One region of the Bacillus sp. JJ664 genome, then DNA from elsewhere that is predicted to be linked to it. Evidence: predicted binding sites of a transcription regulator. Region 1 holds the regulator's gene; each other region holds the start of a gene.
What was found. The regulator LexA, encoded in region 1, represses DNA repair genes until DNA is damaged. The targets are predictions, from matches to a motif close to CGAACATATGTTCG.

Region 1 (4,253 bases):
GATTGCATTGATTGCTTCACCAGATGAAGAACGAGTCGCTATTTTCTTACCTAATTCATATTTAGGAAGTGCGTCTTCTAAATTAGTTGAAGTATTACCTTCAATTGCATTTTTTAATTGAGCTGCAAGTTCTGGATATTTTTCTTCGTATTTAGCAAAAGTTGCGTTCCATTCTGCTTCTTTTTTCGCACCAGCTTCAACTATTACATTATTAAAGTGAGCATAAACCTCTTCTGGCACATGGAATGCATTTTCATATCCCCATGCATAAGCTTGCTTTGTTAAAAGTGTTTCTTCTTTACCTAGTGGCTCACCGTGAGATTTAGATTTACCCGATTTATTAGGAGAACCATAACCGATCGTCGTTTTAACTTCAATTAAAGTTGGACGAGATAATTCTTGCTGTGCTTTTTTAACAGCAGCATTAATTTCATCTAAATTGTTTCCATCTTCTACACGAATCACTTGCCAGCCATATGCTTTATAACGATCTTCCACACTTTCAGAGAAAGAGCGATTTAATTCGCCATCTAAAGAAATATCGTTTGAATCGTAAAGAACGACTAATCTTCCTAATCCTAAGTGACCAGCTAATGAAGCTGCTTCAGCTGAAACACCTTCCATTAAATCTCCATCACCACAAATTGTATATGTAAAATGATCTACAACATTTAAATCTTCTTTATTATAAGTACCTGCTAAATGACGTTCTGCTAATGCAATACCAACTGCCATTGAAATACCTTGTCCTAATGGTCCAGTTGTTGCTTCTACACCATGAGTATGTCCAAATTCTGGATGACCTGGCGTGTTACTACCCCACTGGCGGAAGTTTTTAATATCTTCGATTGAAACTTCATAACCTGATAAATGAAGCATGCTATATAGTAACATTGAACCGTGACCTGCTGATAACACAAATCGGTCTCTGTTAAACCATTTTGCATTTTTTGGATTGTGATTCATAAACTTTGCAAATAATGCATATGCCATTGGTGCTGCACCCATAGGCATTCCAGGGTGACCTGAGTTTGATTTTTCGATCGCATCAATTGATAAAGTACGAATCGTATTAATTGCTAATTGTTCAATATTAGTAGACATAAATTTCGCTCCTTTAGCTTATTCATAAATATTATCATATAGTTTCGTATGATTTATTACAATAACTATCATTTAGTTTTAACAATTTTTAGAACTTCTTGTCATAAAATAGAAAAAAAGCAGAAATAAATATTTCCGCTTAGTGTAAATTTCTTTTTCGAATTGCTTTTGCAATTTTTAACTTTGCAGGTGTAATATCGTTACCTTTCTCATCTACTATTTTAATAGAAGTTAATTCATCTACCATACGAGAACGAAAATCAGCTAAATATTCTTTTCTTAATTTTTCTTGCTCTATTTTTTCATCCGGAGTTAATCCTCCAGCTTTAGATTTTTTTGATAATTCATTGATCCTATTTAAAGTTTTAGGTGAAACCATCTTACCTTCTCCTCTCATTGAATGATACGATTCAATTATCATATATTACATTAAAATTGCTTAGCTTTCAATCTTTGAGATTTCACCAATGTACTCATTATATCTTCTATTAACCGTTGCTTTAGAAACATCATAACCAAATCCTCTTAAAGTAGCTGCAATTTCCTCAAATGTTAAATTATTTTGACGTAAACGAACGATTTCAGTAATTGGCAATTCTTTTTTCTCTCGTCCACCACCATTTACACTACCCTCTAGGTTTCTTTCAGGTTTATAACCATTTTCAACAGCTTTTCTCATCCCTCTTTTAATTTTCATATTATGTATTTTTCTTTGATATTCTTCCACTATACTTAAAATTTCAAGAACCATTTCATCACTTTCACTTAATAGAAATTCGCCATTTTGAGATGATGTAAAAAGTTTAATCCCCTCTTTTTTTAAGAAATGTAAAATGGCTATTCTAGCATGCCCACGACCAAGGCGAGTTTCATCTTGAATTAATAAAGCTTCTACTTTATTTTCTTTAATGGATTCAAATAATTCTATTAAACCATCTCTTTCAACGACATAACCGCTTGCTTGTTCGCTTATTGTTTTAAGAATACACATTCCCATCCGCTCACTTAGTTCAGACAGCTCAACTACTTGTCTTTGCAGTGATGTTTCTTGTGAATCCTTAGTTGTACTTACTCTTGCATAGATAATTGCATTCATTAGTTGATCCCCCATACGAACATGAAAACTACTTTTTGAAAAAAACGAACTAACGTTTGTATATATTATCCTATCATGATATAATTAAAAAAATAAAGAGGAACGTATTATCTACTTTACAGGTAAGGGGGAAATTTACGTGAATAAGTTATCTAAAAGACAAGCAGAAATTCTAGCGTATATTAAGGATGAAGTAAAAGTTAAAGGTTATCCGCCTTCAGTTCGAGAAATTGCTGAAGCTGTTGGACTAGCTTCTAGTTCTACTGTTCATGGCCATTTAGAAAGATTAGAACAAAAGGGATTTATTCGCCGAGATCCAACTAAGCCACGTGCTATTGAAATTCTTGGAGACAGTAGCCCAGTTGTAAATGAAGCTCAAGCTGTTTACAGTGAAATATACAGAGACATCATGAATATTCCTGTGATTGGGAAAGTTACTGCCGGTATCCCTATTACAGCAGTAGAGAATGTTGAAGAATATTTTCCTTTACCAACTAGTGTAGCACCTGCAAATGAACAAGTCTTTATGCTTCGTGTTGAAGGTGACAGTATGATGAATGCAGGAATTTTAAATGGTGATCTAGTAATTGTAAAAAAACAATTTACAGCTGAAAATGGAGAAATTGTTGTAGCTATGACTGAAGATAGCGAGGCAACCGTTAAACGCTTCTATAAAGAAAGTGATCATTTCAGACTACAACCAGAAAACGACGCTCTACTTCCTATTTTACTAAAGCAAGTTTCTATTTTAGGTAAAGTTATTGGCGTATACCGTACATATCATTAATGAATTTTGAGGCAATGACATAATCTGTGATTGCCTCTTTATTATCTTTACATAATTCATATAGGCACTTTTCTAAAAGACTGTTTCTTCTTGGATTTTAAAGACAAAAGTTGATTACATCGTTAAAAAAAAAACTGCCTTCACATAAAATCAAATTATTCATAGTAAGGGGTTAATAATGAGTAAGTTTGAATGGAGAAAACATTTAAAAGAAGTTTATCTACCTAAAAATAATCCTGTAGTTATTGATTTACCAGCAATGAAATATTTCACAATTAACGGAACAGGTAATCCGAATTCTGAACAATTCACAGAGTGTATTGAAGCTTTGTATTCATTATCTTATGCCGTTAGAATGATGCCCAAAAAAGGTATTACGCCCAATGGTTATTATGAATATACAGTATTTCCATTAGAAGGATTCTGGGATTTAGATGAAGAAGGAAGAAAATTGGATTATTTAAATAAAGACCATCTCGTTTACAAATTGATGATCCGACAACCCGATTTTGTAACAGAAGAAGTTTTTGAGATTGCAGTTAATAGTGTCAAAGAAAAAAAGAGCCAACTTGATATAGATAAAATAGGTTTTCAAACAATAACAGAAGGTCTATGTGTCCAAGCTATGCATAATGGAAGTTATGATCTTGAACCGGTAACTTTTGCTTTAATGGAACACTTTTGTTCTCAAAACAACTTAGAAAGACTTGAAAAAACACATAAAGAAATCTATATTTCTGACGCTCGAAAAACGCCTCCTGAAAAACTGAAAACAGTCTTAAGGTTTAACGTAAAGAAACTTTAAACAACATCAAAAAAATAAGAGCTTGGCGATCCAGGCTCTTTGTTTTGATTTTCAATTGTTATAATTTACTTTTAACTTCCCTTACTAATACTCCTTTTTGGATACATTTTTTTCTAAGTCTTCCCTGAAAGCTACTGCTAAATAATTATCAATAATACTTCTGGTAATTGGTGATTGAAACACCTGACTATTATATGCACCATCTTTATATTCAATTAGATCAATCGTTTTTTCTATATTCTCATTCGAAATTTCATCATAATATTTAACAAGAACTTCAATTAATGGTTCATCAATTTTAATTTCCAACTCTCTATTGAAAAATACTACTTTTGTATTCGCAAATTCATCAATCATTATATCTAACTCACCATTAGCTGCTTCTATTTCTTTTTTTAAAGACTCTTTCAAATCAGTAAAATATGATTCAAATTTATTACAAAGTTTACCATAGGCATGAT
Region 2 (4,253 bases), on a different contig from region 1:
ACGAGCTCAGAACCTATTTCTGTTAAAAATGCTAAAACGTTTGGAAAGATAAAATAATATCCAAAGGCCATGCCACAAATGAATAAAATAAACAGTGCAGGTATGTATAGCATTGTTGTTTTTTGTTCTTTTATATGTAATGCAGGTTTGACGAATGCCCATAATTGGTATGCAATGACTGGAATGCTACACGCTATAGCGAATACTCCACCAATCATAAAGTAAATCCAAAGGACGTCACTTGGACCTAAGGCTATTAGCTTTTCATTCAGGCCTCTTACTAGAAAATGAAAAATATCTTTTGTAAAATATAGACCAATTCCTAAAAATAAAACGAATGAAACAATTACTTTTATTATTCTACTTCGAAGTTCATCTAAATGATCAATGACACTCATTTCTTTTTCTTGCATATTTTCCCCCAACGCAAACTGTGAAAGTATTTTATGATAACATCTTAGTTTCCTTCATTTTGTCAGAAAAAAGTTCAATCGTCAATGAATATAAGGGACTTTTAAGAATCAAGTAATTTCCAACTTTTTCTTATATAGTAATAGGCATTCTATTCTTGTCCGACTATAATGAGTTATATGAACATTTATATTTGTTAAGACAAGGAAGGTATGTAATATTGGATGGAAAAAGTCATGTAATTGTAGGATTATTCGCAACAGGAGTAACAATGTACGCAACAAACAATGATGCAATGACCGTTCCACTTATTGTTGGTGCAATCAGTAGTTTGGCTCCAGATTTAGATCATCATAACGGCTCATTAACGAAGAAAGTGTCTACACCACTTAAGATTCTATTTAGCTTTTTATTTTTAGCAGTTTCTTTATTTATCATCATGAAAACGGGGAAGTTGATTTTTTCAGGATCATGGATATATGGTGTAGGAATATTGGTTCTATTTTTATTTTGTATTAGCTGGCTACGGAATTTAAAAACGATTTTAATGCTGACTGGCTTATTAATTTCATTTATAGGCTGGTTTGCTTTTTATGGAAATTGGTCAATCATTGCACTTGGGCTCTTTATTGCTATTTCTTCAAGGTTAAAGCACCGTGGTCCGACCCATTCTCTTTACTTTTTAGCGATTTGGAGTGGTATTTGTTTTTTTATTCAAAAGGACCTACAAATTGATGGTCTGTGGTTGGCAGGGACAGTCGGGTATTTTTCTCATCTTCTAGCTGACCAACTGTTTACAAAACAGAGTATAAAGTGGCTGTAGTTTCTTCTTTCTTACATTTTTTTATTGAAAACATCCATACTAAAAAGGATGTTGATAATGAAAGAAGGGGCTTAATTTGAAGAAAACAAATCTTTGGTATTTTGCGTTTACTATCGTTCTGATTTTAACTTTTTCAGTTCCAGTTAATGCAAACACTCATTTTCACAATCTGCAAACTGTGAAAGTTTCTGCAAAAACGAGTTTCTCTAGTAAGCAATCATCAATGCAATATGCAGCAAGAAGATCCTATCGCTCAAATAGAAGCTATCGTCCAACTGCTCCTAGATCTAGTTATCGTACACCTAGAAGTACTGGTAGAAACTTTTTAGGATATGCTGGTGCTTTTGGAATTGGATCGCTATTTGGTTCGATGATGCATCCCTTTGGTGGTTATTACGGCGGACAACAATTTGGATTTTCATTTTTTAGTCTTTTATTTGATATTTTAATCATCGTTGCCATTATATGGTTTGTTAAAAAAATCTTTCGTAGAGGAAATAGAGATCATTATTAATGAACTGAGGTGACTGATGAAAATCTATCTAAATGAACAAGACGTGGCAAATGCAATTTGTGTATTTGTTGCCGATTTAGAACGTATTCACCCGGAAGAAGTGCAAATTGAATTTTTGTTCAATGAAGAAGAAGGAGTAAGTTGTCTAGTTAAAATGTATAACCGTAGCTTCAATTACGGTGAACAACAAATGTCAGATGCCATCGGTTTTTTTCTTGATGAAGTACATCGATTTTCTTCTCACTCAATGGAAATTATCATTCATTTTAATGAAGATGAAGGAATCACAAGCGAAGTATCATTTACATACTAATAAACCCGAGAGGAACGAATTGTTCTATCTCGGGTTTTTCTATTTTTAAGCTCGGATGTTAGGCATAATTTGTTACGTATTCGTAAACAATATCTTGTACTAATTCATGTAACGAACGTTCGCTTTTTTCTTGCTCGACTAAAATTTGTTTGTACAGTTCATCCAGCATATCATTTGTAATCCACTCTTCATGTTCTCCCCCATATTGCGTTAATGCTCGCTTGATCATTAGCTTTACAAACTGTCCATCCACTTACATCGTTCCTCCCCCTCGAGTTAGTTTAAGTATATCCAAATTTTTCATTACTTCATAGCGAAAAAATTAATTGAAATAGAACGTATATTCGTTTAATATATGTTTATAATAAAAATAAGAACATAGGTTCTGCTATTTTTTGGAAGAATTGGGAGTGATATGTATGAGCGTTTGTTATGAAGAGTTACCACATCATCGTATATTATGCATCGATATGAAAAGCTTTTATGCAAGTTGTTCTGCGGTCATGCTCGAATTAGATCCATTAACATGTTACTTAGCAGTTGTTGGAGATGTTGAAAGAGAAGGAAGTATCGTACTAGCGGCTTCACCACAATTAAAAAAAGAGTTTGGTATTAAAACAGGTTCACGAGTGTTTGAAATTCCAAAAGATCCACGGATTAAAATTGTTAATCCATCAATGGCAAAGTATTTGGAAATATCAACAAACATTGTGAAGTTATTAAATGAATATGTGCCATTAGAGGATTTACATGTATATAGTGTTGACGAATGTTTTTTAAAGGTTGATGGCGTGAAGAAATTATGGGGCGACGCATGGGAAATTGCTGGAAAAATTCAAGCTGACATTTTAGCTCGTTTTAAATTGCCATGTTCAATTGGGATTGGCCCTAACATGTTAATGTCAAAGCTCTGTCTGGACTTAGAGGGGAAAAAGAAAGGCATTGCAGAGTGGACATATGAAGATGTAGAAAAAAAGCTATGGGAGGTTAGTCCGCTTAGTGAAATGTGGGGGATTGGTCGAAGAATTGAACGCACCCTTAATTCAATGGGCATTTTTACAGTAGGACAGCTAGCAAAATACCCACTTCACTTGCTTGAAAAGAAGTTTGGTGTGATGGGAAACCAACTATACCATCATGCATGGGGAGTGGATCTCTCTGAGCTTGGTGCGCCAATTATGAATGGGCAGATTAGTTTCGGAAAAAGCCAAATATTAATGAGAGACTATACAAAAGTAGAAGAAATTAAATTTGTTATTCGTGAAATGTGTGAAGAAGTAGCACGTCGTACTCGAAATGCCAAAAAGGCAGGCAGAACAATTACACTAGGAATCGGATATAGTCGCGAGGAGTTTGGAGGGGGATTCTCTCATGCATTTACAATGGATGAACCAACAAATATCACATCGGACTTGTATGAAGTTTGCATGAAGCTTTTTGATCAATATTACGAAGGAAAAACTGTGCGACAAGTACTCATTACGCTTTCCAATATTGTCAGTGATGAATTGATGCAACTAAATTTATTTGATCAGAAAAAGCCCCAAAAACGAAATCTAGGCTACGTGATGGATGCAGTAAGAAAAAAATACGGCTCCAATGCACTTCTATGGGCAGTCTCCTACGCAGAAGGCGGCACCGCACTCGCAAGAAGCAAACTAGTAGGAGGACATAAAGGGTAACAAGAAAAGTGGAGGCAAATAGCCCTGCCCCGACAAGCGTAAGGCGGAGAACAATGAAAGTTGCTTTTTAACTTTCAATGTTATTCGACTTATGACCTCGAGGGGCAATTTGCCGGAACTAGACAGAGAGAAAAGTGGAGCCGACTGTTTAGCTCCGACAGCGTAAGACCAAATGCCTCTGCTCGTTACTTGGACTGTAACCGACTAGAACGATTAACGATTATCGAGAAGTAGAAGGTGTGTTACCGAAACACTACTAAGAATGATAGATAAAAGGAGAAGATTGAAATGATTCGTGACCGAGGTACAATCAAATGGACGTCAATGATGTTACCTGAACATGTAAAGATGCTTCGCGACTGGAAGGTGTCACAAAACTATGAACAGCAAAGAGATGTGGATGAGCAGTTATTAGAAGAGATGAATCGCCATCTTCAGCAAGCAGTTTTTGAAGATGAAAATGTACAGATTACGTATTATAAAGATCACCATCATCATAGCGTGAGTGGA
Region 3 (4,253 bases), on a different contig from region 1:
AGGTACAGTTACAGTCTTATCTAAACTATAGTGCTCACGAATAGATGCTTTAACAGTATCACGTATATCTTTATTTTCTTTTAAGAATTGCTTAGCATTTTCACGACCTTGTCCAAGACGCTCTTCATTGTATGAATACCAAGCACCGCTCTTAAGAACGATATCTAAATCAGAACCAATATCTAGGATTTCTCCTTCTTTAGAGATTCCTTCTCCGTACATAATATCCACTTCTGCTTGTCTGAACGGAGGCGCTACTTTATTTTTAACAACTTTAATCTTCGTTTTATTACCAACAATATCATTACCTTGTTTTAATTGTTCAGCACGACGCACTTCTAAACGTACAGATGAATAGAATTTTAACGCACGTCCACCTGGTGTTGTTTCAGGGTTACCAAACATTACCCCTACTTTTTCACGAATTTGGTTAATAAAGATTGTAATTGTTTTTGATTTATTGATTGCACCAGAAAGCTTACGTAATGCTTGTGACATTAATCGAGCTTGTAAACCAACGTGAGCATCTCCCATATCTCCTTCAATTTCGGCTTTTGGAACTAAAGCTGCAACTGAATCGACAACAATAATATCAATTGCACCACTTCGAACTAATGCTTCTGCAATTTCAAGTGCTTGTTCCCCTGTATCCGGTTGAGATAATAATAATTCATCGATATTTACGCCTAACTTTTGAGCATAAATAGGATCTAATGCATGCTCAGCATCAATAAACGCTGCTTGTCCACCTTGAGCTTGAACCTCTGCAATAGCATGTAGTGCTACAGTTGTTTTACCTGAACTCTCAGGTCCATAAACTTCGACAATACGGCCTCTTGGATAACCACCTACACCTAATGCTATATCTAGCGCTAACGATCCACTAGAAATAGTTGAAATCTGGCGATCAGTTTGCTCACCAAGCTTCATAATTGAACCTTTACCAAATTGTTTTTCTATTTGTTTTAAAGCCATTTCTAAAGCAGCTTGACGATCACTCATTTATTTTCCTCCTCAAATTACAATCCATTTATATATCTTATATTTACATCATAACTGTTTTTTGTTCGTTTGCCAACAAAAAAATAGAACGTTTATTCGATATTTTTTGTATTCAAAGTAGAATTCCCCAGAATAGAAACGTTTGTTTCGTATTTTATCCTCTATAAAACTAAAAAACTATTAAATTAAGTATATGAAAATTAAAAAACTCGGTAATTTAACCGAGCTTTCTAATTATAAAATATGAAGTTATAATTTATAAGTCTTGACTTTCATTAATTAATTTCACTAATAGACTTGCTCCGTTTTTCACGCTAGAAAGCCTAATTTGTTCTCTACTTCCGCTAAATTGGAATTCTTTAACAACAGCTGGAGATTCACCAATTTTAATACCGATAAAAACCTTACCTACAGGTACTTCCTCAGTTGCAATTGGTCCAGCTTCTCCCGTAAAGCTAATTGAGACATCACTCCGTGTGATTCTTTGAATGTTTTCAACTAACGACTTAGCACACTCAATACTCACAGCGCCTTCTTTTTCAAGTAATTCTTTTGGAACATTTAATAGATTTTGTTTCACTTCATTTGAATAACAAACAATACTTCCTTTAAAGATCGACGAATTACCAGGAATATCTGTCACTCGTTTACTAAATAATCCACCTGTTAAGCTTTCAGCAGCTGATAATGATAGATTGTGTTCTTTTAAATTTTTTGAAAGTACGCTGAACAAATTATCGCCATTTGAGCCATATATATATTGTCCTACACGCTCTCGGATTTGATGTTCAGCTTGCGCAATTAATTTATTAGCAGTTACTTCATTCTCAGCACTTGCAGTAACTCTAAGCATAACCTCACCTTCACTCGCTAAGGGAGCAATGGTTGGGTTCGACTGATTTTCAAGTAAATCGATAATCTTCGTTTCTAAAATAGACTCGCCAATTCCAAAAAACTTAAGTTCCTTTGATACAATTGTGCTTGTTTCCTTACCTTTTAAGAAATAAGGAATTAATTCATTTTCTACCATTGGAATCATTTCTTTTGGGGGACCTGGTAACAATACAAATTGTTTATTTTCACCTTCGTAAACCATCCCTGGAGCCATTCCATTATGATTGATTAAAACATGTGCGTCATGAATAACTAAAGCTTGTTTTTTATTATTCTCAGTCATCGGTCGGTTAACTTTTAAGAAATATTGTTCGATAAATTGTAATGAAGGTTCATGAATGACCAATGTTTCATTTAAAAATTCAGCGACAACTTCTTTTGTTAAATCATCTTTAGTTGGTCCAAGCCCACCTGTTAATATGATTAGATCGCTGCGTGTTGTGGCAACCTCTAATACATGCTTCAATCGTTCTGCATTATCTCCTACAACAGTTTGGAAATGATGGTGATAACCAAGTGTAGACAAGTGTTTAGCTAAAAATTGAGCATTGGTATTCGCAATTTGACCTAATAGAAGTTCGGTTCCAACCGCAATAATTTCAGCCTTTTTCATATCATTTCCTCCCATTAATACAAGTTACATTGATTTAATAAGAACTTCTCTATTTTTATAGAAGTAATCCCAACCAGAATACACAGTATAGAAAAGTGCAACCCATAGAGATACGTCAGCAATTGAAAACGGTAAGAAGTTAAATGGGAAATCATGTAAGAAGTAAGCAGAAATTGCAACAATTTGAGCCCATGTCTTAATTTTCCCTAACATTGCTGCCGCATGAACTTCACCAGATCCAGCTAAAATCATTCTTAATCCAGTTACGGCAAATTCTCTACTAATTATCACAATTGTGATCCATGCTGGTACGTAATGAAAATCAGTTAAAATAATTAAAGCAGAAGAAACTAGTAACTTATCTGCAAGTGGGTCTAAAAACTTCCCAAAGTTTGTTACTAAGTTATACTTGCGTGCAAAATGACCATCTATAAAATCAGTAACGGATGCTATGATAAAGATAGCCGCCCCTACGAGATGATTAACGGGTATGGAGTCACCAAGTAATGTAACATTCCCCCATCCGAAGTCAATTAACACAACAATCATAAATAGTGGTATTAAGCATACCCTTGATACTGTAATCTTATTTGGTAAATTCATGGTAAAAACCTCCAAAACTTTCTAAAAAATGAAGCTAATTTATGAGAAATGAATAAAAGCCATCTTGAAGATGACTATTGATTCATTTTTAAATTTTTAATCGTAATATATTGGTGTACTGAATCCATTGGACTAACAGGGAACTCAAATACTTCATCATTGATTCTTAATTCAACAGCTTGTGTTGCACCAATATTTAATGTTACTTCTTCTTCATCAGTAAAATCAAAAGTCTGATTTTTAGATTCATTGATCATACCTGCAAACAGTGACGATCCAGCTTTATTTTTAATTCCAAGATACACATCACCAGTAGCGCCAATTACTTCTAGTTTAAATTCATCAGTCCCAGTTAATGACACAGTTGTATATTTGCCTTCAGCAGAATCTACAGTAATTTTTTGTGTTGTTTCTTCAGTTTGATTTTCTTCATCCTGAGTAACATCATCTTTCGTATCTTCGTTTGTTGCTTGATCATCTTTATTTGTTTCATCTAAAGCATTATTGTCAGGTTTTTCAATTTCTGAATTTGCATTAGATTGATTTGTATTTGCAGAATTATTATGATCTTTTGTTGGGAACATCACGTAAATTAGAATACAAATGCCAATAATGAGAATGGCAATTAATATTTTTGGTAAATAATCCATTACGCGTGATGACTTCACATTCACACCTAATGGTTCTTTAAGCTTTGAAGAACGTGTAGGCATTTCCTCATGTTTAACTTCTTCTACTTGAATTGAACCTTCTTCAGCGTCTTCTACTGTTGGCTTTTCAACTAAGAAATTCGAGACATCAACATTTACTGTTTCTGCATATTGACGTATAAAAGCACGCACATAAAACTGTCCAGGTAAAATTTCATAGTTACCTTCTTCAATCGCTTCTAAATAGCGTTTCTGTATCTTTGTTAATTCTTGCACATCATCGATCGATAAACCTTTAGCTTCTCTAGCTTCTCGTAATATTTTTCCTAATTCTGTCACAATTTACACCCCAACTAACTTTAAAAATCAAACATTGAGAACGAGTTGTGTCCATCTTTATTTTGGTCTACTAGTTCATATTTAATTTCTTCGTTTTCATCATTTCTTAGTTCTATTATGTAATCAAAATCTTCTAATGAGTATTCAGTCTG

Region 2: V7056_RS06225 (Y-family DNA polymerase) is a predicted target of LexA. The motif match lies at 2,395-2,408, and genes of this name have one in related genera.
Region 3: recA (recombinase RecA) is a predicted target of LexA. The motif match lies at 1,088-1,101, and genes of this name have one in related genera.

What each region holds. Positions count from the first base shown of each region.
Region 1 is NZ_JBALMS010000043.1:3,009-7,261, forward strand. It holds gene tkt (transketolase) at 1-1,104, opposite strand, end outside; gene V7056_RS07520 (DUF896 domain-containing protein) at 1,244-1,483, opposite strand; gene V7056_RS07525 (YneB family resolvase-like protein) at 1,544-2,200, opposite strand; gene lexA (transcriptional repressor LexA) at 2,340-2,987, shown strand; gene V7056_RS07535 (GyrI-like domain-containing protein) at 3,166-3,792, shown strand; gene V7056_RS07540 (hypothetical protein) at 3,877-4,253, opposite strand, start outside.
Region 2 is NZ_JBALMS010000037.1:11,428-15,680, reverse strand. It holds gene tatC (twin-arginine translocase subunit TatC) at 1-413, opposite strand, end outside; gene V7056_RS06245 (metal-dependent hydrolase) at 632-1,234, shown strand; gene V7056_RS06240 (hypothetical protein) at 1,311-1,748, shown strand; gene V7056_RS06235 (DUF2653 family protein) at 1,765-2,061, shown strand; gene V7056_RS06230 (YqzH family protein) at 2,120-2,314, opposite strand; gene V7056_RS06225 (Y-family DNA polymerase) at 2,481-3,743, shown strand; gene V7056_RS06220 (YolD-like family protein) at 4,032-4,253, shown strand, end outside.
Region 3 is NZ_JBALMS010000025.1:7,893-12,145, forward strand. It holds gene recA (recombinase RecA) at 1-1,002, opposite strand, end outside; gene V7056_RS03685 (competence/damage-inducible protein A) at 1,259-2,509, opposite strand; gene pgsA (CDP-diacylglycerol--glycerol-3-phosphate 3-phosphatidyltransferase) at 2,534-3,112, opposite strand; gene V7056_RS03695 (helix-turn-helix domain-containing protein) at 3,187-4,101, opposite strand; gene V7056_RS03700 (DUF3388 domain-containing protein) at 4,122-4,253, opposite strand, start outside.